2 linked regions of the Cupriavidus taiwanensis LMG 19424 genome follow. The protein of the gene in region 1 interacts with the protein of each later gene in a pairwise test. Links are inferred from orthologs where the notes say so. Each region holds a gene or a part of one and is shown on either strand. Other genes may lie near its edges.

Region 1 (3,049 bases):
CGGCGCACGCGTGCGCAGGCGCGGGGAGCGGCGGCATGAACGTGGATTTCGAGGCGGATGCGCGCCAGCGCATCGACAAATGGCTGTGGTGCGCGCGTTTCTTCAAGACGCGTTCGCTGGCGGCCGAGGCGGTGGAGCGCGGCAGGGTGACGGTCAACGGCCAGCTTTGCAAGAACTCGCGCGAGGTCAAGCCCGGCGACAAGGTGGTGCTCGAAGCGCACCAGCAGCGCTGGGAGCTCGAAGTCAAAGGCATCGCCCCGGCGCGCGGGCCGGCGCCGGTGGCGCAGACGCTGTATCAGGAAAGTGCCGAAAGCCAGTCGCGGCGGGCCGCCGATGCCGAGCGCCGGCGCCTGCAGCCGGAGCCCTCCGCGCAGCTCCAGGGGCGCCCGACCAAGCGCGACCGCCGCCGCATCGACGACTTCAAGGGCTGACATGGCAGCGGCGGCACCGTTTCCGGCGCCGCCGCGCAATGGACAGCCGGGGTGAGCGGGGTCGGACGTCTATTCCTGCGACACGTCCGGACTGACAATGGGAACAATGTAGTGCTTGAACACCGCCTTGCCGCTGCCATACTCCGTATCGCGCGGGGTGAAGGCGCCGGACAGGCAGATAAAGACGGTCATGACCGCCAATGCGGCCACGAGGCACAGCGTCACGACTGGGAGCTTATGCATGGCCAACCTTTCGGAAGCGGCGCAAAAATGAACCATCTCCTGGGCCCTCGCCATTTTTGTCATTTTTCTTACTAAGAATCTTAGTGAGGGCATTGCCGCAAAGCAATAAGGCGTCGATTGCAACGGGCCAGGCTTTGTAACCGTGTGTTTCAGCGTCGCGCCGGCGCCACTCTTGAAATGCGGCGAACTGCCACCACCTGCACCGGACACACGCCGATTTACCACCCGCGGCCGAGCCTCACGGCGGCCGCGACACTGCATTGATACGGATCGACATGGAAGACCAGAAGCAGACGCCATCCAACCAGACTGCGACGCCTGCGGGCGATGAGGCGACCAGCACCGCCGCCGCCAGCCCGGAGACCGGCGCGCCCGACACCGCGGCTGCCGCCGTGGACGACGTGGCGGCCCAGCTGGCCGCCCTGGAAGCCAAGGCGAGCGAGCATTACGACCTGTACATGCGCGCCGTTGCGGAAGGCGAGAACATCCGCCGCCGGGCGCAGGAAGATGTCGCCAAGGCGCACAAGTTCGCCATCGAGAACTTCGCCGACAACCTGCTGCCGGTCATGGACAGCCTGCAGGCCGCGCTGGCCGACGGCTCCGGCGATATCGCCAAGCTGCGCGAAGGCGTCGAGTTGACCGCGCGCCAGCTGGCCGCCGCCTTCGAGCGCGGCAAGATCGTCGAACTCAATCCGGTGGGCGAGAAGTTCGACCCGCACCGCCACCAGGCCATCTCGATGGTGCCGGCGGACCAGGAGCCCAATACCGTGGTGACCGTGCTCCAGCGCGGCTACACCATCGCCGACCGCGTGCTGCGCCCGGCGCTGGTCACGGTGGCGGCGCCGAAGTAACCCGTCAGGGGTTCCACGCGGACGGGCGTTGCCGCCTGTCCGGTCCCGGCGCCCGGTGCCTGCCGGCCCGGGGCGCTCGTCATCGGCCGCCGGCCCCGTCCGGGGCGAACCGCATCAGGAGCGAACCATGAGCACTGAACTGCAAGCCGGCGCGCCGGACCCGTCCGCGGCCCCGCATCTCGACCACCGCGCCTTTGACGCGCTGGCCATGCGCGAGGTCGACGATGCCACCATCGACGGCGCCATCGCCGCGGCCGGCGATGCCCTGGTGTGCGTGTTCTTCTGGGGTGTGGACTGCTTCAACTGCGAAATGGCCAAGAAGGCCATGCTCGCCAATCCCGGGCCGCTCCGGGCGCTGGAACTGCACTGGCTGCATGCCAACGTCTACGCGCATCCGCAGCTGGGACGGCGGTTCGGCCTGCACGGCATTCCGGTGTTCATGTTTTTCCAGAACGGCAAGAAGCTCGGCCGGGCCACCGGCTGGCACGGCCACGGGCAGTTTGCCGCAGCCGTGGCCAATGCGCGCCTGAAGGCCAGCGGCAAGCCGCTGGCGGGCTAACGCAGCCGGCGTCTCATTGCATCAGCGCGTCAGCGCGTAGCCGATGCGGAACTGCCAGGGCAGCTTGTGGTTGTAGTCGAGCAGGCTCTCGCCATAGCCGACGAAATATCCCGCCATCAGGTACCCGGCGGTGCCGGGGATCAGCCGCGCCATCGGGTAGGTGAGCTGCGCGTCGACGCTGCCGTACCACTTGCGCGTGCCCTTGCGCAGCGTCGCCGAGAATTCCCATGAGTCCGGCCGCCCATAGGCGATGCCCAGGTCCATGAAGCCGCGGTAGTGGGCGATGTCCGGGTTGTCGGCCTTTTCCACATAGGCGTAGAGCTTGGGCGCGACGCGCCAGTGCCAGTCGTTCTGGTCGCCGAAATAGAAGGTCGGCTTGACGAATACCGTATTGATGCTGCGCGACTCCACGCCGTTGCGGCCGTTGGATTCATGCTCCAGGCCGGCGGCCAGCGACAGCCGGCTGATCACGTTGTTGTGCACGCCCGTATCCGACAGGTAGTAGAACAGGCTCGGCCGGTAGTTGGTGTCGCGGAACGGCGCCGAATCTTCGCTCAGGTCCCACAACGAGAACTGGGTGTAGCTGAAGTAGAGGTTGTCGAACAGGCGCTTCGAGGCAGGATCCTCGCCCTCGAAGATGCGGTACTTGAAGCTGAACTGGAATTTTGCGTTGGCGCCGCCGTTCGCACCGACCATGAAGTACATCGGGTCGTGGAACGACAGCCGGGCGCTGTCGCGCAGGTCGGCCGGGGCAGGGGCCGTGGTCCCGGCCGTGGTGATCCCCGTGACCGGCACGGGCGCACTGTCGGCGGATTCGGCACTGTCCGCAGCGGCCGGCGCTTGGCTGGCCACCGGCGGCGTCGGCGTGGCCGCCTCGCCAGGTTGCGGCAGCCGGTTCAGCGTGACCAGCACCGGCGCGGCGTCGATGCCGGTGGCATCGAGCCGCACCTGGCCACGCAGCACCG
Region 2 (3,269 bases), on another replicon or contig:
TGCTTGTGGCGCCGCGATGTGGCACGCTACCTTGATGGCACCGGCGGACCCCAGGCCGCTGCCGTTTGCAGATGACGAGAGGGAATCCCCATGACAGAGCAGATCGACTACGCGCAACTGGTGTCCGCCATCGGCGACGCCATCATCATCTCCGACGCCAAGGGCGCCATCACGCTGTGGAATCCCGCGGCCGAGCGCATGTTCGGCTTCACCCAGGCAGAGGCGATGGGCCAGTCGCTGGACCTGATCATCCCCGAGCGCCTGCGCGGGCGGCACTGGGAAGGCTATGACAAGACCATGGCCACCGGCATCACGCGCTACGGCCATGACCTGCTCAAGGTGCCGGCGGTCGGCAAGGACGGCAAGGCGATGTCGATCGCCTTCACCGTGTCGCTGCTCAAGGACGCCGCCGGCACCATCACCGGCATTGTGGCGGTGATCCGCGACGAGACCGCGCGCTTCCAGGAAGAGCGGGCGCTGAAGAAGCGGCTGGTGGAACTGGAGAGCCAGGTCAAAGAGCAGGCCTGAGGCGCATGCTGCCGGAGTGACCCCTGGACACCGCTGCGCGGTGCGCTTGCGCGGCCCGGCCTGCTGGTCAGCGGCGAGACGCCTTCGCCGCACAACAGGCGCGCGGAGGCCCCGGATACGGTCTTCGTCGGTGCGCTGGGCGCGGTAGGTTGCAACGATTTTCCGCACGCGCTGGCGCACGGCGCGCCGGCGCGTAAAGCTTGCAAGCCGGCATGGCTGGCGCAGCGCCGGAATTACCACGCAGGCACCGCGTGCGCCGCAGCGAGCGCATGGCCAGCTTTGCCGCGCAGGAACGATCCTTGCGCCGCGCCAAGTCTGCCGGCACCGCGGTGGTCCGGCCCATCGGGAGAATGGCGATGGATCGAGACGGCTGGTTCTGGCGGCGCTGGCGCTGTCATCCCGTGCGCATGACAGTGGGCCTGTTCATCGTTGCGGCGGGCGCCGCGTCCATGCTGGCGCGGCTGCTGCCGCCCCCGGTGTAGCGCCGCCAGCCGTGCGCTGATGCCTCCCGACTGACCCTGCCGACTGATGCCTCCCGAACTCGCCGCCGCGCCGCCGGCCTACGCGTGGCGCGACTTCGCGCGCTTTGCCGGACCCGGCTACCTGGTCGCGGTCGGCTATATGGATCCCGGCAACTGGGCCACCGATCTTGCCGGCGGCTCGGCCTATGGCTATCGCCTGCTGTGGGTGGTGGCGATGGCCAGCGCCATGGCCATGCTGCTGCAAGTCATGGCCAGCCGCCTCGGCCTGGTCAGCGGGCTGGACCTGGCGCAGGCGTGCCGGCGGCATGCGTCGCCGCTGTCGGCGTGGTCGCAATGGGTGCTGTGCGAAGTGGCGATCTGCGCCGCCGACCTGGCCGAGGTGATCGGCACCGCAATTGCGCTGAACCTGCTGTTCGGACTGCCGCTGCCCTGGGGCGTGGCGCTGACCGTGCTCGATGTGCTGCTGGTGCTGGTGCTGCAGCAGCGGGGCTATCGGCGGCTGGAGGTCTTCGTCATCAGCATGGTGGTGCTGGTGCTGGGCTGCTTCCTGCTGATGCTGGCGCTGGCGCAGCCCGCGTGGCCTGACCTGGCGGCCGGCCTGGTGCCGCGCATGGCCGTGCTCGGCGACGCCGGCGCGCTGTATATCGCCACCGGCATCATTGGCGCCACGGTGATGCCGCACAACCTGTACCTGCACTCCGCCGTGGTCAAGACGCGCCTGCCGCACGCGGACCGGCAGGGCACCGAACGCGCGCTGCGCTATATCGCCTTCGATACGGTCACGGCGCTGGCGGTTGCGTTCGTCATCAACAGTGCGATCCTGGTCACCGCCGCCGGCGTGTTCCATGCGGCCGGACGCACCGACGTCGCGGAAATCCAGGACGCGTATCGCCTGCTCAGTCCGCTCACTGGCGCCACCTGGGCCAGCGTGGTGTTCGGCGTCGCGCTGCTGGCGTCGGGGCAGTGCTCGGCCGTGACCGCCACGCTGGCCGGGCAGGTGGTGATGGAAGGGTTTATCCGCACGCGGCTGCCGCCGTGGGCACGCCGCCTGCTGACGCGCTGCGTGGCGATCGTCCCCGCGCTGGTGGTGGCCATTCTCTTTGCCGAGCGCGGCATGGCGCAACTGCTGCTGGTCAGCCAGGTGATCCTGAGCCTGCAGCTGCCGTTCGCGGCGATCCCGCTGCTGCGCTTTACCAGCGACCGCAGGCTGATGGGCCGCTACGCCAATTCGCGCACGGTGTTCGTGCTGGCCACGCTGGCCGTCGGCATCATCGTCGCCATGAACGTGGCGATGGTGGTGATGACGCTGACGGCGTGGCGACCGTAGTGCCCGTAGTGCACCTGCAGTGGGCCCTGTATCGGCCTGTATCGGGCCAGTATCGGGCCCGACCCGCCGCGCATGTCAGGGCTGAGGGTTCTGCTGCGGGTCGTCGGCTTCGGCCTCGCCTGATCCCAGTTCGGCGCCGGTCAGCGGATCGCTCTGCGGATCGGAGGCGGCGCGCATTGCGAACGCTTCCAGCGTGCCCTGCTGCTCGGCGGGCAGGTCGACCTGGGCGGTGCCGTCGCCGCCATCCACCGCGGGCGTCGGGCTTTCGACAAAGACGAAGCTGCGGTCCGCATTCCATGGCCCGCGCATCGCCTCGCCCTGCGACATCTTGAAGTAGACGTTGGCGAACTGCGGATCGCCCGGCGTCTTGCCCGGCGGGAAGCTGGGCGTGATCGAATACAGCGCCTTCTCGAACGACTTCTGGTGCGAGATCTCGCGCGTCATCAGGAAGCCAAGGGCCTCTTGCACGCTGGGGTCGTCGGTCACGTTCATCAACCGCTCGTAAATGATCTTGGCGCGCGCTTCGGCCGCGATGTTGGAGCGCAGGTCGGCCGTGGGCTCGCCGATCGTGTCGACATAGGCGGCCGTCCACGGCACGCCCGCGGAATTGACCAGCGCCGGTCCGCCGCCGAACAGCACCTGCGTCACGTGGCTGTCGTTGCCGGCGCCTTGCAGCGAGCGGTAAAGCTCGGCTTCCCGGTCCAGGCCCTCAGCCAGTTCACCCTTGGCGCCGCGGTTGAGCATGGCGATGATCGAGCCGATCACCTCCAGGTGGCTCAGTTCCTCCGTGGCGATATCGAGCAGCATGTCCTTGCGGCCGGGATCTTCCTCGGCCAGGGCCTGCGTGAAGTAGCGGCATGCCGCGGCCAGCTCGCCTTGCGGGCCGCCGAACTGCTCCAGCAGCAGATTCGCCAGGCCAGGGTCGGGACGCG

The links.
Region 2: the proteins of grpE (region 1) and RALTA_RS22880 interact in binary tests that used the Escherichia coli proteins (3 or more experiments, as listed by UniProt). The link is inferred for Cupriavidus taiwanensis LMG 19424 from one-to-one orthologs.

What each region holds. Positions count from the first base shown.
Region 1 is NC_010528.1:1,147,669-1,150,717, forward strand. The notes cover bases 1-2,737. They hold grpE (nucleotide exchange factor GrpE), read left to right. Parts: upstream 1-949; coding sequence 950-1,525; downstream 1,526-2,737. Other genes in these bases: hemH (ferrochelatase), read left to right, coding at 1-39; RALTA_RS05320 (RNA-binding S4 domain-containing protein), read left to right, coding at 36-431; RALTA_RS30620 (hypothetical protein), read right to left, coding at 501-674; RALTA_RS05335 (thioredoxin family protein), read left to right, coding at 1,653-2,084; RALTA_RS05340 (phospholipase A), read right to left, coding at 2,106-2,737. Also shown: more of RALTA_RS05340, read right to left, coding at 2,738-3,049. UniProt on the Escherichia coli protein: Participates actively in the response to hyperosmotic and heat shock by preventing the aggregation of stress-denatured proteins, in association with DnaK and GrpE. It is the nucleotide exchange factor for DnaK and may function as a thermosensor.
Region 2 is NC_010530.1:1,619,018-1,622,286, reverse strand. Bases 240-3,196 are described here. They hold RALTA_RS22880 (Nramp family divalent metal transporter), read left to right. Parts: upstream 240-1,056; coding sequence 1,057-2,337; downstream 2,338-3,196. Other genes in these bases: RALTA_RS22875 (manganese catalase family protein), read right to left, coding at 2,413-3,196; RALTA_RS22885 (hypothetical protein), read left to right, coding at 798-1,010; RALTA_RS22890 (PAS domain-containing protein), read left to right, coding at 240-528. In the rest of the region: more of RALTA_RS22890, read left to right, coding at 91-239; more of RALTA_RS22875, read right to left, coding at 3,197-3,269. UniProt on the Escherichia coli protein: H(+)-stimulated, divalent metal cation uptake system. Involved in manganese and iron uptake. Can also transport cadmium, cobalt, zinc and to a lesser extent nickel and copper. Involved in response to reactive oxygen.